3 regions of the Shouchella phoenicis genome follow, and region 2 is predicted to be linked to each of the others. Evidence: predicted binding sites of a transcription regulator. Region 2 holds the regulator's gene; each other region holds the start of a gene.
What was found. The regulator LexA, encoded in region 2, represses DNA repair genes until DNA is damaged. The targets are predictions, from matches to a motif close to CGAACATATGTTCG.

Region 1 (2,278 bases), 770 kb from region 2:
TTGAACCTCCCCAAAGCGCGGCTGCACCAATCGCATACAAGCTGCCTAGCTGAAGGATATCACCTGGATTATTAATCGGAAAATAAAACCCAAACGTTAATAAATAGGTACCAACTAGTGCAATTGGTACGTATAGACCAAAACGTTGTGGAAGCTTCTCTTTTAATAGAAAATGTGCCAGGGTAATCGCAAAAAGTGGTTGCAACTTTTGTAATAAGAGAACAGAATTAATTTCGCCACCGGATGAAGCAATTGTTAAGCCTTGAGTAAATAAGAGCGTTGCAATGGCAGAGCCACCCCACGAAATAAACAAGAGTGCGCCTAAATCTTTAAAGCGCAGTTTTTTAATGTCGCTTCGGAATTTATATAAAATGGGTATAGCGATTAAAGCTAAGATAATGTGTTCGACAAATACAATTTGTAGAGAAGTCATTGTATCGAGTAATAAGATTCGAAACAATGGATTAATCCCCCAAAAGGCGGCACCAATGACAATAAACCAAAATGTTTTATTCGTACGTTGTTCGTTCACAGCTGTGAGCTCCTTTTCAGTGAAAAGGTCTTCTGTAAAAATCAAAAAAAGCCCTGGACAAAAATGTTCAGGGCTGACGAAATAAACATAGCAAACGCTACATTCTTTCAATTTGATCTTCTCCCATCCGGACTTTACCGTCGGCTTTGGAATTTCACCAAATCAGTCCACAAAATGATGTGGAGTCGCGGGCTTTACCGCCGGTCAGGAATTTCACCTGCCCCGAAGACACCTATTCAAATGTAATAATCATTATTGTTATCATACTGGATTATCAGCTATTCGTCCATAGATATGTTCGTTAACAATAAATGGTTACGCACGTGCGTTCGTAAAAACTGGTGTCGGGAATGAGACATGTGATATAATTAAGCGAACGTGTGTTTAGAGAAGGTTAGCATGTATTGTTTTAACGGACGGAAAATGGGAATAACAGTAGGATAATGTTCTTTTGCGAAGGAGGGGTGAGTGTATTAACTGACGAACATCCAGTTAATCGCTCTATTAAAGATGGATCAAACGTTCCAATTAGTATCAGACTATTCGCCTCAAGGCGACCAACCAAATGCAATTGAAAAAATTGTGCGTGCGATTGAAAACGGTGACCGGCATCAAACGTTACTTGGAGCAACAGGGACCGGTAAGACGTTTACAATGTCAAATGTGATTCAAGCAGTGAATAAGCCGACATTAATTATGGCACACAATAAAACCCTTGCCGGACAGCTGTACAGCGAGTTTAAACAATTTTTTCCGAATAATGCTGTTGAATATTTTGTTAGCTATTATGATTATTATCAACCAGAGGCGTATGTGCCGTCTTCTGATACCTTTATTGAAAAAGATGCAAGCATTAACGATGAAATTGATAAATTACGTCACTCGGCTACAAGTTCCTTATTTGAAAGACGAGATGTGATTATCGTAGCTAGTGTGTCGTGTATATATGGTTTAGGTAATCCAGAAGAGTACCGAGACCTTGTTTTATCTATACGTACAGGAATGGAAATGGATCGAAATGAGTTGTTACGCAGGCTTGTAGACATCCAGTATGATCGAAACGATTTAAACTTCATCCGCGGAACATTTCGTGTAAGAGGCGATGTTGTGGAAATTTTCCCAGCTTCTCGCGACGAGCAATGTATCCGGGTTGAGTTTTTTGGTGATGAAATTGACCGCATGACTGAAGTAGACGCATTAACCGGTGAAATAAAAGGCGAACGCAACCACGTGTCTATTTTTCCGGCATCTCACTTTGTTACCCGAGAAGAAAAAATGAAAAAAGCAATTGCTAATATTGAAACGGAGTTAGAAGAACAGTTAAAAACGATGCATGAAGAGGGGAAATTACTAGAAGCGCAACGTTTAGAGCAGCGTACGCGTTATGATCTTGAGATGATGGCTGAAATGGGCTTTTGCTCAGGGATTGAAAACTATTCCCGTCATTTAACATTACGAGAGTCTGGGGCTACACCGTACACGTTGATCGATTTCTTTCCGGAAGACTTTCTGCTTATTATGGATGAGTCCCACGTTACATTGCCTCAAGTACGAGGCATGTATAATGGTGACCGAGCTCGAAAAGAAATTCTTGTGAACCACGGATTCCGTTTGCCTTCAGCACTGGATAATCGACCATTAAAATTTGCTGAGTTTGAAGGAAAAGTGAGTCAAGCGGTTTATGTTTCGGCTACACCAGGACCTTATGAGCTAGAACATACACCAGAAATGGTTGAACAAATTATT
Region 2 (2,278 bases):
TTCAAAAACCATCTCGTCTGCTTCTGATAAATGTAACGCACCATCGTTATGACATGTATAAATCGTAATGCCATACTTTTGAAGTTGATATAGAATAGCAGTCCTCGCTCTTCCCCTACCAATCCTCGTCTCGTCTGTTACTAGCAAATGCGTGAACGTTTGTTTCTTTGCTTGATCTAAAAGGAATAGAAGATTATCGCGGTCCAATTCATACCCACTAGCAACCTCAGAAAGACAATCGCTCACTTCTATTCCATGTTGCTGAGCCATTTTCACTAATTCATCTTCTTGACGAGCTAACGACGTTTGTTGACTCTCTTTATCCGTACTGACTCGACAATACAAAATGGCTTTATTTCGTTTCATACTGTGCCTCCCACTGCAATGTTTCAGCGACTAACGATCATTTAAAAGGATTACGTGACTGTCTGTATTGCTGCTTCGATCCTCTACCTGCTCGTTCTCATCACTATCAAAGGATAACAAACTACTAAACATAAATAAAACAGTAATAATACCAGCAATAATAATCCCTTTTTCTTGACTCTTCTTCATCATCGATCACCCGTTCGCAAGAATATTTGTTCTTACTTTAAGATACTTCGAACTTTTGTTCGTGTCAAGCATTTTTAGAACTTATGTTTGCGTTCGTATGTTCGATGTGCTAAAGTAAAGATAACGAATACATAGATAAAGCAGGTGAAGAGGAGTGTCTAAATTATCTACTAGACAAGAAGAGATTTTATTATTTATTAAAGATGAAGTAAAAAAGAAAGGCTATCCGCCTTCCGTACGTGAAATTGGGGAAGCAGTAGGTTTAGCATCAAGCTCAACCGTACATGGTCATCTTGCTCGTCTTGAAAAGAAAGGATACATTCGTCGCGATCCTACGAAACCTCGAGCAATTGAAGTACTTTCGCTTGAAGAAGCGCTGGACGAGCCTTCCATTATTCGTGAACGCGCACGCTATATTCCTGTAATTGGTAAGGTTACAGCAGGTAGTCCAATTACAGCGATTGAAAATATCGACGACTACCTCCCCCTTCCAGATCATATGTCTGGTCATGAACAAGTGTATGCCTTAGTTATTCAAGGTGAAAGTATGATCGAAGCGGGCATTTTCGATGGGGACCAAGTCATTGTGAAGCAGCAGCAAAGTGCTGATAATGGTGACATTATCGTTGCAATGACTGATGAAAACGAAGCCACAGTCAAACGATTTTTCCGAGAAAAGAACTACATTCGCCTTCAGCCTGAAAATTCAACAATGAAGCCGATTATACTCGACAATTGTACGATTCTAGGAAAAGTCATTGGTGTTTTCCGAACGATCCATTAACCATAAAGAAAGAGCACCGGAAAACCCAGTGCTCTTTTTTTGCGCCTTTATTGATGGTGGACTTGACTGTCAGCCTCATTCTCTTCTTTTTTTCTTTCGCTATTTAACATGATTTTTAAGACAATTGCAGTAAGAAGAAATAAGACGCCTGCACTAATAAATACGTAAGGAATACCAAAGCTCGCTGCAATTAAACCGCCTGAGACCGGTCCTAATACATTTCCTAAAAAACGAAAACTCTGATTATAACCGAGTACTTCCCCTTGCATCGATACTGGACACGCTTGACGAATAAACGCTGTCGTGCAGGGAATTAACCCTCCGACCGCTAATCCAAAGACAAAACGCAATACAATTAATTGCCAGAGTGAATCAACGAATGCTTGCGGAATAAAAAACACACCAGACAAAATAAGTAAAATGAGCATTACCTTTTCGTGGCCCATTCGGTCACCTAACTGCCCCCATTTTCGAGTTGATAATAAGTTCCCTAAACCCGTAATCGAGAATGCTAAACCAGCTAAAAAAGCCATATTTTCAACTGGCCCGACTAAATCATTAACAAATAGAGCTAAAAGTGGCTGGACGCTAAACAATGCCATTTGAATAATGAGCGCCACAACCATTACCATTATTAACATAGGCGAACGTACAATAAATGCCAATACCTCTTTTGCTGCATACCGTCGCTTTTTCTCACCTTTTTCCTCATAAATCACTTCTTTTACCCCAAAAACAACAAGTAGAGATGCAAGGGTTAAGATTGACGCAGTCAATACAAACGTTAATTCCATTCCAACAGTATCTGCAATCAAACCGCCAAATAATGGCCCTAGCAAACCTCCAGAAACAGTACCTGTCTGCAAAGTTCCGAGGGTTTCTCCAGCTGTACGCTTACTACTTTGTGCTGCTATTAATGCCATTGAAGCCGGGATAAAC
Region 3 (2,278 bases), 1.4 Mb from region 2:
AGATGTAACCGATGAGGAGGAGGAGCCTGTTAAATAAGCAGGCTTCTTTTTTTATTTGTAATGTCCGCCGATTTTTTTGCTTCGATCAAGAAGCTGAGAAGCTTGCGTTAATGAAGATGCTCGTTGAATCGAGACTTTTCCATACCTGTCACGAATTTGATCCATGACATAACCGATTTGGGAAAGCCGATCGCGATTTTCGTTATCATCCAGCAAACTCATTTGCCAATTTTGATCGCTTTGAAGATTGGTGATCCCTACACTTACGCGACGAACGGGAAAACCATCCCAATATCGCTCTAAAAGCTTATTGACACCTTTAAATACTTCCATTGTAATATTTGTTTCAATTGGCAACGTTAGCTGTCGATGAATGCTTCGCTTCTCAACATGAGTCGCCCCGTTTAATCCTAAGCTAATCGTCGCCCCCATCTTTCCAGCGTGACGCGCTCGTGAACACACCTCTTCACATAATTCCAGTAGCACAACATGTAAATCGGCTTTTTTTACATAGTCACGGGGGAGGGTCATCCCGTTGCCAAATCCCTTTCTTCCGGCATGAGCCGCTCGGGTTACCGGTGAGTAATCAACGCCATTTGCAGACATCCATACAACCTGACCATGCAAGCCAAACTTTTCTTTAATACGCGCACCCTCTGTTTGCGCGAGCTGACCAATGGTACGAATGCCCATGCTTTTAAAGTGGAGCTCCATTTTCTTACCGACTCCAAATAAGTCACCGATAGGAAGCGGCCACATCTCCAACTCAATCATATCTTTCGCTAATGTATGAACGCCGTTTTTATTCTTTTTTGCAAATAGGTCGCATGCCAGTTTAGCAAGGATTTTATTTTCCCCAATGCCTATTCGCGCTCGTAAACCCATTTCATGTTTAATCCGTTCTTGAATGATGTGGGCAATCTGTCGAGGACTACCAAACAAGCGCTGACTCCCGGTCACATCCATAAATTGTTCATCAATTGAATAAGGTTCTACCAAGTCCGTATATTCACCGATTAGTTTAGAAATCCGAATTGATACATCTACGTATTTCTGCATTTGAGGTTTGACAACGACGACGTCAGCACATTTTTGCTGGGCCTCATACAATCGTTCTGCATTTTGAATGCCTTTTGCTTTAGCAAGTGGACACGCTGCTAAAATAACCCCACTTCTTCGATTCGGGTCTCCTGATACGACAAGAGGCCTTCCAGCATACTCTGGATTTTCTACATGTTCAATTGAAGCATAAAAAGACTCCATATCGATTAATAAAATCGCTTGTTCCTTCGTCATTTGCCTACCTCCTCTCGTATAGTATACCCGAATATACGTTCCTAAACTAGCTAATATACGTATATACGTTCGTTTATTTTTGGTATCGCCGCCGAATATTTCCAAATAAAAAGACAAGCCTCCCTTTCCTAAGGGAAACTTGCCTTTTATCACGTAATTTTCCAATAAGTATAAATGGATAACCAATAAATTGGTTTAAACAAGAAAAAGCGTGGTATAGATACATATATCCATCCCACGCCTTGTTAGTAGTTATACTCTTAATGTAAACGTTTTGCACCTAAGTATCTCGGACCCCAGTATACATTGTTAAGATCAGATACTTCAACACCACGTGAAGAACCAGTGTGAATGAACTTGTTATCGCCAATATAAATACCGTTATGAGTCGGACCAGCTGCATATGTCTCAAAGAACACAATATCGCCAATGCTTGGAGAACTTACTGAAGTTCCAGCATTCCATTGAGCTGCTGCTGTACGAGGTACTTCAAGTCCATTTTGACGGAAAATGTATTGAATCATTCCGCTACAATCAAATCCTGCTGTTGTCGTTCCTCCCCATAGATAAGGCACACCAATAACTGATTGCGCTGAAGAAATCAAACCTGAAACAACATTGCTTGAGCTAGCAGTAGATGTGTTGCTTGTGCTCGTATTTGTTGCTGGAGCTGCATTGTTATTCGTGCTTGGTGCAGGAGCAGCTGCATTTGATGAAGAATTGGAGCTCTCAGAAGCTGTAGACTCACTGCTTGAAGATGAGTTTGAGCTATTATTTGAGCTCGTGCTCTCGCTTGAAGATGAGCTATTGTTTGAGCTTGTGCTTTCGCTTGTAGATGAGCTGCTCGTGCTTGCAGATGCTGGGCTACCGTTAAGCGTACTTTGTGTGCCTGATCCTACGATACCGTCAACAGAAATACCATTTGTGCGTTGGAATTCCATAACTGCATTTTTTGTAATCTCACCATAGTAACCAGTTGGCT

Region 1: the regulator LexA is predicted to act here: its motif matches at 851-864, upstream of uvrB (excinuclease ABC subunit UvrB).
Region 3: the regulator LexA is predicted to act here: its motif matches at 1,355-1,368, upstream of ABC361_RS18735 (DNA polymerase IV).

Annotation. Positions count from the first base shown of each region.
Region 1 is NZ_JBDFMQ010000001.1:2,855,155-2,857,432, reverse strand. It holds gene ABC361_RS15340 (DMT family transporter) at 1-532, opposite strand, end outside; FMN riboswitch at 644-766, opposite strand; gene uvrB (excinuclease ABC subunit UvrB) at 1,043-2,278, shown strand, end outside.
Region 2 is NZ_JBDFMQ010000001.1:2,082,172-2,084,449, forward strand. It holds gene ABC361_RS11205 (YneB family resolvase-like protein) at 1-366, opposite strand, end outside; gene ABC361_RS11210 (hypothetical protein) at 397-555, opposite strand; gene lexA (transcriptional repressor LexA) at 710-1,339, shown strand; gene ABC361_RS11220 (MFS transporter) at 1,387-2,278, opposite strand, start outside.
Region 3 is NZ_JBDFMQ010000001.1:3,506,779-3,509,056, forward strand. It holds gene ABC361_RS18730 (hypothetical protein) at 1-37, shown strand, start outside; gene ABC361_RS18735 (DNA polymerase IV) at 52-1,296, opposite strand; gene ABC361_RS18740 (C40 family peptidase) at 1,557-2,278, opposite strand, start outside.